DNA from 4 places in the Streptomyces hesseae genome. Region 2 is predicted to be linked to each of the others. Evidence: riboswitches for the same ligand, from Rfam matches in the RefSeq annotation. Region 2 holds a riboswitch; each other region holds the start of a gene.
The links. Region 2 has a riboswitch for cyclic di-AMP ahead of RM609_RS02420 (C40 family peptidase). Riboswitches for the same ligand answer to the same signal wherever they lie in the genome.
Positions count from the first base shown of each region.

Region 1: linked by a shared signal. The riboswitch ahead of RM609_RS14235 (M23 family metallopeptidase) and the one ahead of RM609_RS02420 (C40 family peptidase) in region 2 are both predicted to bind cyclic di-AMP.
Region 3: linked by a shared signal. The riboswitch ahead of RM609_RS20815 (M23 family metallopeptidase) and the one ahead of RM609_RS02420 (C40 family peptidase) in region 2 are both predicted to bind cyclic di-AMP.
Region 4: linked by a shared signal. The riboswitch ahead of RM609_RS06200 (transglycosylase family protein) and the one ahead of RM609_RS02420 (C40 family peptidase) in region 2 are both predicted to bind cyclic di-AMP.

Region 1 covers NZ_JAVRFI010000007.1:200,781-203,963, forward strand. Annotated here, with positions in the region: gene RM609_RS14230 (GntR family transcriptional regulator) at 1-685, opposite strand, end outside; gene RM609_RS14235 (M23 family metallopeptidase) at 877-1,680, opposite strand; cyclic di-AMP (ydaO/yuaA leader) riboswitch at 1,694-1,848, opposite strand; gene RM609_RS14240 (M16 family metallopeptidase) at 2,074-3,183, opposite strand, start outside.
Region 2 covers NZ_JAVRFI010000001.1:648,383-651,565, reverse strand. Annotated here, with positions in the region: gene RM609_RS02430 (spherulation-specific family 4 protein) at 1-25, shown strand, start outside; gene RM609_RS02425 (endo alpha-1,4 polygalactosaminidase) at 22-954, shown strand; cyclic di-AMP (ydaO/yuaA leader) riboswitch at 1,201-1,353, shown strand; gene RM609_RS02420 (C40 family peptidase) at 1,358-1,831, shown strand; gene RM609_RS02415 (carboxylesterase/lipase family protein) at 1,923-3,183, shown strand, end outside.
Region 3 covers NZ_JAVRFI010000013.1:166,277-169,459, forward strand. Annotated here, with positions in the region: gene RM609_RS20805 (DEAD/DEAH box helicase) at 1-30, shown strand, start outside; gene RM609_RS20810 (PP2C family protein-serine/threonine phosphatase) at 219-1,436, shown strand; cyclic di-AMP (ydaO/yuaA leader) riboswitch at 1,576-1,712, shown strand; gene RM609_RS20815 (M23 family metallopeptidase) at 1,723-2,937, shown strand; gene RM609_RS20820 (MFS transporter) at 3,085-3,183, shown strand, end outside.
Region 4 covers NZ_JAVRFI010000003.1:46,152-49,334, forward strand. Annotated here, with positions in the region: gene eno (phosphopyruvate hydratase) at 1-904, opposite strand, end outside; gene RM609_RS06200 (transglycosylase family protein) at 1,167-1,913, opposite strand; cyclic di-AMP (ydaO/yuaA leader) riboswitch at 1,918-2,100, opposite strand; gene RM609_RS06205 (transglycosylase family protein) at 2,360-3,183, opposite strand, start outside.

The DNA.
Region 1 (3,183 bases), on a different contig from region 2:
GTTTCGGCGGATGGACGCGGTCGCCGCCGGTCCGCCGCAGCAGGAATTCACCGGGTGAACGGCCGGCCCGTACGGCGGCCAGCTCCCGGGCGCGCTCCACGTCCCCGCGGGCCACCGCGTCCACCAGCGCCCCGCACGCCTCCCAGGTCTCCAGCGGCCGGACCACGGGCCCCGGGGCGTACACCCAGGCGATCTTGCGGCGCAGCTGGGTCAGGAGCCCGGCGACCGAGGGGCTGCCGGACGCCTGGGCGAGCGTCTCGTCGAACCAGTCGCCGAGCTGACGCAGTTCGGCGCAACGGCCCGCGCGGGCCCGCTCCTGACCCAGCCTGACCAGGCCCCGCAACACCTTGAGATGGGCCTCGGAGCGCCGCTGCGCGGCCTTGGCGGCGCCCAGCGGCTCCAGCAGGGCCCGGATGTCGAGAAGGTCGGCGGCCTCGCGCTCGGTGGGTTCGGCGACACAGGCGCCGGCGTGCCGGCGGGTGGTCACGAAGCCCTCGGAGGCGAGGGTGCGCAGCGCCTCGCGCACGGGCACCCGGGAGACGCCGTAGCGGCGGGCGAGGATTTCCTCGATGAGCCGGCTGCCCGGCGGGAAAGCGCCGGAGACGATGTCGTCGCGGATGGCGGTGCACACCGCGTGCGTGGAAATACGACGGCTCTCGCGCGGCCCTTCGCCGTCGCCGCTCACGTACGGCCCCGCATGGGTCTACCTCCGCCTCATGCTTCAATCCCCCTGCAGCACGGCCGATTGACGTCCGTTCGGCGACTCTATGGCAATCCCGGGCGTTTTCCGATGGTGCCGCCGCTTCATGGATATTTTTTGGCCAACACGAAGGCCCCGGCCTGGGGCCGGGGCCTTTCGGAAGTCGTCGCGCGTCGTTACAGGTTGACGCCGTGCGCGGCCATGTAGGCGATCGGGTCGATGTCCGAGCCGTAGGTGGGGGCCGTGCGGGCCTCGAAGTGCAGGTGCGGGCCGGTGACGTTGCCGGTGGCGCCGGAGAGGCCGATCTGCTGGCCCGGGGTGACCGACTGACCGACGGAGACGTCGATGGAGGACAGGTGGCCGTACTGGGTGTACGTGCCGTCGGCCATCTGGATGACGACGTTGTTGCCGTAGGCGCCGCCCCAGCCGGCCTCGACGATGGTGCCCATGCCCACCGCGTGGACGGAGGTGCCGGTCTCGGCGTGCATGTCGATGCCGGTGTGGCTGCCGGAGGACCACAGGCCGCTGGAGGCCTTGTAGGCGGTGGAGACGTAGGAGCCGTCGATGGGGCTCACGAAGGTGCCGAGGCGCTTGCGCTCCTCGTCGCGGGCGGCCTTCTCCTTGGCGGCGCGCTCCTCCTCGGCCTTGCGCTTGGCCTCTTCGTAACGCTGCTTGGCCTGGACAGCCTTCTGCTTGGCGCTCTCCTCGGCCTGGAGGCGGGCGGCGGCCTCGTCGGCGGCGCTGCGCTGGGACTCGGCCTGGGCGTCGACGTGCTCGGCCATGACGTCGCCGATGACGACGGCCTGGGTCAGGCCGGTGTCCTCGGGGCGCTGGGCGTCGTCGGAGGCGGCGAAGGCCGGGGCGGCGACACCGGCGACGACGCCGGCGGCCGTCAGGGTGGCTATGCCCGCCACATTGGCGCTGACGCGCGCGGCGCGGCTCGGACGACGGTGCTTCCCGGTGGCACGGGTGAACGCCATGTCTGCGGCTGTTCCTTTCCTTCCCTCTCGCCTACCGGGTTAGCTGACGGGTTCGGAGCAGGAAGGTCTCCTACGGATCCCTCGTGAGAGGGGCCCGATTCACCCCAGGGACGTTTGGGTCCCCGGCTCCCCTCGGCTCGCGCCTCGGGAACTCGGCGATGGCTGCCCGGGGGCCGCGGTCGCGGCTCCGATAGGCGGGCTGCCGGGCCTGACGCTAATCGGCGTCAGATTCGAACAGCAAACAGAAGTGGGGTTTTATGACGTACGCCACACGACCAACATGCAACCTCCGCCTGAAAGCGGACATAAGCGAGGCGCATGGGTCACAACGGACCCATGCGCCAACGCTGCCCCGGCGCAGCGTGGCCGCCGCGCCGGGGTGGTGAGTCGCCGTCAGGCGGGGATGACCGTCACCGGGCCGATGCCCAGGGCCTTGACGGGCTCGGCGATCTCGGCGGCGTCACCGACGAGGACGGTGACGAGGCGGTCGGCCGGGAAGGCGCTCACGACGGCCGCCGTGGCCTCCACCGTGCCGGCCTGCGCGAGGCGTTCGTACAGCCGCGCCTGGAAGTCGTCCGGCAGGTACTGCTCGACCTGGTCGGCGAAGGTCGCGGCGACGGCCGCGGCCGTCTCGTACTTCAGCGGCGCGACACCGACCAGGTTCTGCACGGCGACGTCGCGCTCGGCCTCGGTCAGGCCCTCCGCCGCCAGGGTGCGCAGCACGGTCCACAGATCCTGGAGCGCGGGGCCGGTGTTGGGGGTGTCCACGGAGCCGCTGATGGCGAGCATGGCCGTGCCCGTCCCGTCGGGGGCGGAGAGCAGCACCTGGCCGAAGGAGCGCACGCCGTAGGTGTAGCCCTTCTCCTCGCGCAGGACGCGGTCCAGGCGGGAGGTGAGGGTGCCGCCGAGGCAGTAGGTGCCGAGGATCTGGGCGGGCCAGATGCTCGCGTGCCGGTCGGGGCCGGTACGGCCGATGAGGAGCTGCGTCTGCACGGCGCCGGGCCGGTCCACGATGACGACGCGGCCGGTGTCGTCGGCGGTGACGGCCGGCACGGGCAGCGGCTCGACGGTGGTGCCGGTCCAGGTGCCCAGGGACTCCGCCAGGGTCCGGTCGAGGTCGATGCCGGTGAAGTCGCCGACGATCGCCACGGTGGTGGTGGCGGGGCGGACATGGGCCTCGTAGAAGGACCGGACCGCCGCGGCGTCGACGCGCTCGACGGTCTCCTGCGCGCCCTGACGGGGGCGGGACATCCGGGAGTCGGCCGGGAAGAGCTCGGCGGCCAGCGCCATGGCCGCCCGGCGGGCCGGGTTGGCCAGCTCGTGCGGGATCTCGTCCAGGCGGTTGTCGACCAGGCGCTCGATCTCGCTGTCCGGGAAGGCCGGGGCGCGCAGGGCGTCGGCGAGCAGGCCCATGGCCTTGCCCAGCCGGGAGGCCGGGACCTCCAGGGAGAGCCGGACACCGGGGTGGTCGGCGTGGGCGTCGAGGGTGGCGCCGCAGCGCTC
Region 2 (3,183 bases):
TCTCGCGGCGGGGGGCACGGCATGAGCGCGTGGCGCGTCCGCGCGGGGCTGTGCGCCGCGCTGCTGCTGGTCCTGGCGGGCTGCTCCGCGTCGCCCGCCGACGACGACGGGCCGGACCGGGACGACGAAGGCGCCACGGCGGCCCCCCACGCCTCCGGCACCCCGCGTGCCTCGGGCACGCCGGACGCCTCCGCCTCACCCGGTGGTTCGGCCTCACCCGGCGGAACGGCCACGGGTTCGCCACCGGCCGCGGCCCGTTGGCAGCCGCGCCCGGGCACCCGCTGGCAGTGGCAGCTGGACGGAAAGGCCGACACCTCGGTGGACGCCCCCGTCTATGACATCGACGGCTTCGAGAATTCGGCCGAAACCGTGGCCCAATTGCATGCCGGCGGCCGGAAGGCGATCTGTTACATCAATGCCGGCGCCTGGGAGGACTTCCGGCCCGACCAGGGGAAATTCCCGAAGAACCTGCTCGGCAACAAGAACAAGGGATGGAAGGGCGAGAAATGGTTCGACATCCGCCGTCTCGACACCCTGCGGCCGCTCATGGCGGCCCGGATGGACATGTGCCGGCAGAAGGGATTCGACGCCGTCGAACCCGACCTGACCGAGGGATTCCGCAACTCCACCGGCTTTCCGCTGACGGCCGACCACCAGCTGGCCTTCAACCGGATGCTGGCGGATCTCGCCCATGAGCGGGGCCTGGCCATCGGGCTGAAGAACGACCTGGACCAGATCCCGCAGCTGGTGGACGTCTTCGACTTCGCGGTGAACGAGCAGTGCGCCCAGTACGACGAGTGCGAGAAGCTCACCCCCTTCGTGAAACATAACAAAGCGGTCTTCCATGTCGAATACGAACTGTCCACGGGGGAGTTCTGCGCCACTGCGCGCCGGCTCGGGCTGAGCTCGATGCAGAAGAAGCTGGAGCTGGACGCCTGGCGCAAGCCCTGCTGAACGGCGTTCCCGGAATTACTCGTTCCATGCTGCAAGTACCCATGGAAACAAGGGTTTAGGGCCAGTTCGGCGGGGGCGCGCGGAGCGCGGTTCCGGGTCTGCTCCCGAAGTGAAGAAGTTCACAGATGGCCGCCCGGGTACCGGATTTGAATGATTCATGGTGCAGGATCTCTCACCGAACACAAGATCCCGTCACCATGGCGGGCCACCCGGGCGGACGCCGAGTCCTGCCGCCGTCCCGGGTGCGGCATCGAATTGATGGATCGGCAGGAGCGGGAGACCCAAGCGGTACGGATCACGAAGTCGGTGGTCCTTGGGGTGAAGCCGGGAAATCCGGCCGGGCAACTTCGCAGCCCGAACCCGACAGGTCATCTTTCGTAGGCGGATGTCGAAGGGCTTCGGCATGTCTGCTATGCCTCGCATACCCGCTCTCATATCCCGGGCCGGCGCCGCCTCCGCCGTCACCGCCGCCACGCTGGCGGCATCGGTGCTCGTCCCCGGCCTCGCCTCCGAGGCCTCCGCGGCCACACCCGGTGAGCAGGCCCTGAGGGTCGCCGCCGGCAAGGCCGGCTCCCCCTACCAGTACGGCGCGGCCGGCCCGAACCGGTTCGACTGCTCGGGCCTGACCCAGTACTCGTTCAAGAAGGTCGGCAAGAGCCTGCCCCGCGTGGCCGCCGACCAGTACAACCGCACCCGGCACATCTCCAGCGGCTCCCGCCAGGTCGGCGACCTGGTCTTCTTCCACTCGGGCAGCAACGTCTACCACGTGGGGATCTACGCGGGTAGCAACAAGATCTGGCACGCCCCCAAGCCGGGCGCCACGGTCCGTCAGGAGAAGATCTGGACCGGCAGCGTCTGGTACGGACGCGTCAACTAGGCTCCCCGATCGGGCGGTCCGTGACCCGGGCCGCCCGACATCCGCGTTCGCGCACGGGGGTGCCGCTTCCGGGCGCGGGGAGGGAGCGACGATGAGCGACGTCACCGGCCCGGAAGCCGCCACGGCCCAGGGCACCGTACGGGGCCGCACCACCGGCGGCCTCGCCGTCTTCCGGGGCATTCCCTACGCCCGGCCGCCCGTCGGGGCACTGCGCTTCGCCGCCCCGGCCGCGCCGCACTCCTGGGACGGGGTGCGGGACGCGGCGGAGTTCGGCCCGCCGCCCCCGCAGTCCGGCCCGGTCGGCGCGACCGGCACGGCCACCGGCGACGACTGGCTCACCCTGAACGTCTGGTCGCCGGACCCCGGCGGCTCCGGACTGCCCGTACTGGTGTGGATCCTGGGCGGGGGCTATGTCTCCGGCTACGCGGGCGACCCGCTCTACGACGCCGGGCTCCTGGCCCGGCAGGGCGGCCTCGTCGTGGTCACCCTCAACTACCGGGTGGGCGCCGAGGCCTCCGCCCAGCTGGAGGGCGCCCCCGCCAACCGGGGGCTGCTCGACCTGATCGCGGCCCTGGAGTGGGTCCAGGAGAACATCGCCGGCTTCGGCGGCGACCCCGCGCGGGTCACCGTCGCCGGCCAGTCCTCCGGCGCCGGCTCGATCGCCACCCTGCTGGCCGTGCCCCGCGCCGCCGGCCTCTTCCGCCGGGCGATCGCCCAGTCCGTCCCCGGCCTCTACACCACCCCGGCCCTCGCCTCCGGCCTCGCCGCCGAGCTCGCCGGGCGGCTGGGCACCACTCCGACCGCGGCCGGACTCGCCACCATCGACCCATGGCGGCTGGCCGAGGCGATCACCCCGATGATGTACGGGCTGCCCGCCGAGACCGACCGCTGGGGTCCGCTGGCCCGGACCGGCTCCCCGTTCTCCGTCGTGGTGGACGGCGACCTCGTACCGGAGACGCCCTGGACGGTCCTGCCGGACGGCCGGGCGAGCGGCGTGGACCTGCTGACCGGTCACACCCGCGACGAGTTCCGGCCGTTCCTGGTGATGAGCGGGGGCCGGGACAAGGTCACCGACGAGGACACGGCCGCGGTGCTGACCGCCTTCGCCCCCGGCCCCGACGGCCCCCGGGCCTACCGCGCCGCCTACCCGGACGCCGCCCCCGTGGAACTCTTCGAGACCGTCCACAGCGACGTCCTGTTCCGCATGCCCTCGCTCCACCTCGCCGAGGCCCACACCGCCGGCGGCGGTACGGCGTACCTGTACGAGCTGCGCCGGCCCGCGCCCGTCCTGGGCGGGGCGCTCGGCGCCGCCCACGGGCTCGACGTGTCGATGCTGTTCGGCACCTACGACG
Region 3 (3,183 bases), on a different contig from region 2:
GGCGGCGGTCGCCGCCCTGCCGCGTCCTGAGGCCTTGCGGCCCTGAGGGCCCTGACCTCCTGAAACTCCGACGGCCCCGAGGCCCCGGCCAGCCGGCCGGGGCCTCGGGGCCGTCCGGCCGGGGCCTCGAACGGCGTAACCCCGTTCGCCCGGCCGTACCCCGCCCGCAAGGGTGGACGGGTACGGAGCAAGGGACGTCGGCCGGTCAGGAGCACACGGTGGGGAAGCGAGACGGGCTGCCGCCCGGGCCGGATCCGCTCTGCGAGCCGCTCCCCGGGCGGGTGACGTCGGTCGTCGTCGCCCGCTGCCTCCCCGCCGCCGTCGTCATCGGCGGCATCGCTTTCGACGTCCTCACGCCCCCCAAGTACTCCTCCGCCCCCTTCTTCGTCTCCGCGCCCCTCGTCGCCGCCCCGCTCCTCTCCCTCTTCGCCACCCTGCTCACGGCGGTCGTGTCCCTGGCGGCGATGGTCACGCTCTCCCTCTCGCGGCAGGCGCCGGAGATGGGCGAGTCGGTGACCGAGGTCGCCACCGTCCTGATCGTCGGCGCGCTCGCCGTGGGCATCAACCGCGTCGTACGGCGCGGCCATCTCCGGCTGGCGTCCGTGCGGAGTGTCGCGGAGGCCGCCCAGCGGGCCGTGCTGCCCACGCCCCCGGCCCGGATCGGCGGGCTCCGCGTGGCCGCGCGCTATGTCGCCGCGCAGGCCGACGCCCGGATCGGCGGCGACCTCTACGCGGTGCAGGACACCCCGTACGGCGTCCGCGTCATCGTCGGCGACGTACGGGGCAAGGGGCTCGGCGCGGTGGAGGCGGTCGCGATCCTGATCGGCGCGTTCCGGGAGGCGGCGGAGCAGGAGCGCACGCTGGAGGGGCTGGCGGTGCGGCTGGAGCGCGCGCTTCAACGGGAGGGCGCACGGCGCGCGAACGTCGATCAGGCCGAGGGGTTCACCACCGCCGTCCTGGCCGAGGTCCAGCCGGGCGCGGGCGCCCTGCGCATCGTCAACCGCGGCCATCCGCCCCCGCTCCTGCTCCATCCCGACGGCACCGTCGGGGACACCCACCCCCGAACGCCCGCCCTGCCGCTGGGGATGGAGGACCTGGGCGCGTGGCCGGACCGGGTGGAGGAGTGGGAGTTCCCGGTGGGGGCGACGTTGCTGCTGTTTACCGACGGGGTCACCGAGGCCAGGGACGCGGCCGGGGCGTTCTATGACCCCCAGCCACGGCTCCACGGCAAGCAGTTCCGCAGCCCCGACGCCCTGCTGGACTCCCTCGCGGCGGACGTGACCCGGCACGCGGGCGGGCGTACGGACGACGACATGGCCCTGCTCGCCATCCGGCGGATCGACGGCAGGCTCCGTACCGCTCCCATCACCCACAAACGTCCCCAGGTCACCGCCCGTACCGTGCGCCTGCGATCTCCTCAGATCCATAACGACTGACGAACTATCAGAAGTAAGCGCCTTATAAAGAGCCCCAACGCGCCTGCTGGATTCACCCTTTCGGCTTGGAATCCAGCCGCTCTGTCTATTAACGTTCGATAACGCAGCGCGGTCGTTGCAGCCGTCGCAGGGGCGGTGCCGTGCGCCTTCGCCGAATCCCGCGGGCGGAACCGGGGAACCATCATTTGGGGTGAATCGGGCCCGAACGCAGGCCTGTAGGAGACCTTCCTCCTCCGAACCCGACAGCTAACCCGGTAGGCGAACAGGAAGGAAAGGAGTCGCCCTCGTGGCGTCCAACAGCTCCGACAGCTCCGCGTTCGATGGCAGTCCGTACGACCCTCCGTACGACCCTCCGTTCGTCCCCGCCTACATTCCCCCTTACGAGCCGGATCCGGCTCCCGAGGCCGTCGTCCCCGCCCCCGCGCCCCGGGCGGCGGGCGACGAGTGGGTCCCCGGCGAGGAGCACCCGGCGGCGCCCGTCCGCGGCCGGCACCGCGTCGTCAAGCCGCGCGGCGGCACGATGGCGCGCAGCGGGGCGGTGCTCGGCGCCGGAATGATCGCGGCGGTCGGCGCGGGCGGCATGGCCAGCGCCCAGGACCGCCCGCAGGCCTCCATATCCATGCCGGACCTGGCCCAGAGCATTCCGGTCGTCGGCTCGTTCATGGCCGACGGTCACGAGCAGGGCGGGCAGCGGGCCGTCGAGGCGCAGCAGGCCCCCGTCGAGACGGTACGTACCGTGCGCGACACCGCCGACGCCGGCGAGGTGCTGCGGGCCCGCATCCTCCAGCAGGCCGAGCACCAGCAGGGCGCCGCCGAGGCCGAGGCGCAGGCGCGAGTGGCCCAGGCCGCCGCCGAGCAGCACCGCAAGGCGGCGGCGGAGAAGGCCGCGGCGGAGAAGGCCGCGGCGGAGCGGGAGTCGGCCGAGCGCGAGGCGGCGGACGCGAAGGCGGCGACGTACGAGGCCGCGCAGCGGGCCGCACAGGAGGCGGCCGGCGGTGGGGCGGCGACGGACGGATCGGCCGGATCGGCCGGATCTGCCGACTCGGCCGGAACCCCGGAGCGGCACTCGACCGGATCGTCCACCTCCGCGCATCGCGGCGCCGGCGGATCCTTCACCCTCCCCGTGGCCTCGTACACCCTCACCGCCGGCTTCGGCCAGGCGGGAAACATGTGGTCCGCGAACCACACCGGCGAGGACTTCGCCGCCCCCACCGGCAGCCCGGTGAAGGCGGTCGGCGGCGGCACCGTCACCCAGGCGGGCTGGGCGGGCGCCTACGGCTACCGCATCGTGCTGACGCTCGATGACGGGACCGAGGTCTGGTACTGCCACCTGTCGTCGATGGTGGTCACGTCGGGCAAGGTCGGCACGGGCACGGTCATCGGCCGGGTCGGCGCGACCGGCAATGTCACCGGCCCGCATCTCCACCTGGAGGTACGGCCGGGTGGTGGCGCGCCGGTGGACCCGCTGTCGTGGCTGCGGGGCAGGGGCCTGGAGCCGTAGCGAGCGGGCGGGCCGAGCGGGTGGACCGAGCAGGCGGGGGCGCCGGTTCGGCAAGCCGGGCAGGGCAATCAGGTCATAGCGACCCCAGAACCACCCGATATCGGATATCCCGGGAATGTTCTGTGTGCGATCGGGAAATCAGATGACGTGACGACCACCGCGACGATCACCACGTCCGTGCCCGCCCGCCTGGACCGGCTGCCCTGGTCCCGGTGGCATTGGACCGTGGTGATCGGTCTCGGCACG
Region 4 (3,183 bases), on a different contig from region 2:
CGAGCTTCTCGGTGATGGTGTTCCAGCCGGCCCAGTCGTCCTCGAACAGCGGGTCCTCGATGGAGACGAGCGGGTACGCGGCGACGAGCTCCGCGTAGTACTCGGTCATCTCGGCCGCGGTGCGGTCCTTGCCCTCGAACTTGTAGACGCCGTCCTTGAAGAACTCGGAGGCGGCCACGTCCAGGGCGAGCGCGATGTCCTGGCCGGGGGTGTAGCCGGCCTCCTTGATGGCCTCGAGGATGAGGTCGAGGGCCTCGCGGTTGGAGCCCAGGTTCGGGGCGAAGCCGCCCTCGTCGCCGAGGCCGGTGGACAGGCCCTTGCGCTTCAGGACGGCCTTGAGGGTGTGGTAGACCTCGGTGCCCCAGCGCAGGGCCTCGGAGAAGGACTCCGCGCCGATCGGCGCGATCATGAACTCCTGGATGTCCACGTTGGAGTCGGCGTGCGAGCCGCCGTTCAGGATGTTCATCATCGGAACGGGCAGCAGGTGCGCGTTCGGGCCGCCGAGGTAGCGGAAGAGCGGCAGGTCGGACGCCTCGGAGGCGGCGTGCGCGACGGCCAGGGAGACGCCCAGGATGGCGTTGGCGCCCAGGGAGCCCTTGTTGTCGGTGGCGTCCAGGTCGAACATGGCCTGGTCGATCAGGCGCTGCTCGGTGGCGTCGTAGCCGACGAGCTCCGGGCCGATCTGCTCGATGACGGCGAGGACGGCCTTCTCGACACCCTTGCCGAGGTAGCGCTTGGGGTCACCGTCGCGGAGCTCGATGGCCTCGAAGGCGCCGGTGGAGGCGCCGGACGGTACGGCGGCACGGCCCGTGGAGCCGTCGTCGAGGCCGACCTCGACCTCGACCGTGGGGTTGCCTCGCGAGTCGAGGATCTCGCGAGCTACGACGACGTCGATGGACGGCACGAGGGTCTCCTTCGTGTGTGTCTGGAGTTCTGCAGCACGAGCCTAACGGGCCCCGGAGCATGCGCCCGCCCTTGCCCTGTCACCCGCGCCGAAAATTGGCACAAACGCCGAGATCCCCGGACGAATCGTCGGTGTGTTCGCTCAACGAGCGACCGGCAGAACGAGCGGAGCCCCGCTCCGATGCGGCTCGGGGGGAAGTCGCATCGGAGCGGGGCGGTCGCTCGGCCGGCCGGGGCCCGGTGGGGTCCCGGCCGGCCCTTGCTCAGCGCAGGTGGAGCTGCTGGCCCGGGAAGATCACGTCGGCGTCGGGCACGATCTTCTTGTTGAGCTCGTGCAGCTTCTGCCAGCCGCCCTGGACCTTCTGGGACGCGGCGATGGTGCCGAGGGTGTCGCCCGCCTTCACCTGGTACTCGCCGTCGCCCTTCTGGACGGTCCGCGGGGCGGTCTGCTTCGGCGCCGGGGCCTCGTCGTCGGAGTCGTCCGACTCCTGGACCGGCTTGCTGCTGTGCTTGCCCTGGGGCGCGGCCTCACGCTTGCTGCGGTCGGCGTGGGCCTTGCCGTAGGCGCCGGAGGCGGACTTCGTGGACTTCTTCGCGACGTAACCGCCGTCGGAGTCGTCGGTGTCGACGTTCGCCTTGGCGCCGCCACTGGTGAGGCCACCCTCACCGGCGCAGCCCCAGGCGCCCGGACCCTGCATGGCGAGCAGGCGCTCGGCGGTGGCGATCTGCTGGGACTTGGTGGCCAGGTCGGCGCGCGGGGCGTACTGCGTGCCGCCGGCGGCCTTCCAGGAGGAGTTCGAGAACTGGAGGCCACCGTAGTAGCCGTTGCCGGTGTTGATGTGCCAGTTCCCGGTGGACTCGCACTGGGCGACCTTGTCCCACGTGGAGACGGAGGCGGCGTTGGCGGAGGTCGCGACCATCAGAGGGGCTGCGACCGCTGCGCCGGTGACGCCGGCGAGCGTGACGATGCGGACGGCCTTGGACGGACGACGGTGCTTGCCCTTGGACATAAGTCGGTTTCCTCACCGACGCCTACGAGGTGAGCTGTCGGGTTCGGGCTGTGAGTTCGCCCGGCCCGGTGCGCTTTCGCGTTCCGGGCTTCACCCCAAGCCGTCCCGTTCCTTCGGCCATTGGCCTTGGGACCGTTACGGCGACTTACCTTGGTTCCCCCGCTCCTGCCTACGGCGCTTGCGCGACGACTCCCCCGGCCGCCGGCAGGATTCGGCGTGCGGCCGTGGTGCTCGCGGTGGCGAGCGGTGACGACGGTAATCACAGGCGGCCGACGGGTTCAAACCCCACTTTTCAGCCACCGGCGGCCGGAGTTAGCCCCAGAAACTTGACGTTTCCGCAGGTGAGAGGCCATTCGAGCAAAACGGATTTGAGGCATCCGACGGGTCGTCAACGAGACCCATGTCTCACTTTCGACTGGAACGGACATTCGCCTCGAACCGGAGCGCTACTGCTTGATGTCAAGCCTCTGACCAGGACGGATAAGGTCCGGATCGGAACCGACTGCTTTTTCGTTCTTCTGATACAGCGTCTGCCAGCCTCCGGCGACCGAGTGCTGCTCGGCGATCGCTGACAGGTTGTCACCGGGCCGCACGGTGTAGTCGTTGGCGGCGGGCAGGTCCGTCCGGCCCTCGCCGCCCCGGGAGGGCCGCTGAGCATCGCCGGAGGGCGACGGGTCGCCGCGGTGCCGGCCCGTTCCGGAGGGCGTTCCGGCATCGCCGGGAAGCGGCGAAGCGGAAGGCGAGGATCCCGTTCCGGGGGTGTCCGAGGGCGTGTTCGCCGGGGTGTTCGAGGGGCTGCCGACCGGGGCCGTCGGGATGGCGGTCGGATCGGTCGACGCGCCGGGGGTCGTACCCGTCGTCGGCTGCCCCGACGGGTCCTTGCGGTGCTTGCCCGGGGAGGTGTCCGGGGACGGGCTCGTCGAAGCGGACGGGGTGCCGGAGGAGTCCGGGGTGGGTGAACCGGACGAGCCGGGCGCGGGCTTGTGCGACCCGGAGGACGGGGCGGACGGCGCGGGCGACGTGCGCTCGGGAGCGGGCAGGTTGCCGCGCCCGGGCGTACGCGGGCGGACGGGCTCCGGCGCTGCGGAGGACGACCCGTCACCCGGGTCCACCTCCGGCGCCTTGTCCTCGCCCTGGGCCGCCTCGCCGGCCAGGCCCGAACTGACCGCGCAGCTCCGCCAGGTGTCGGCGCCCTCCGCCTTGAGGATCCGCTCGGCCACGGCTATCTGCTGGGACCGGCTGGCCAGGTCGGGGCGCGGCGCGTACGCGA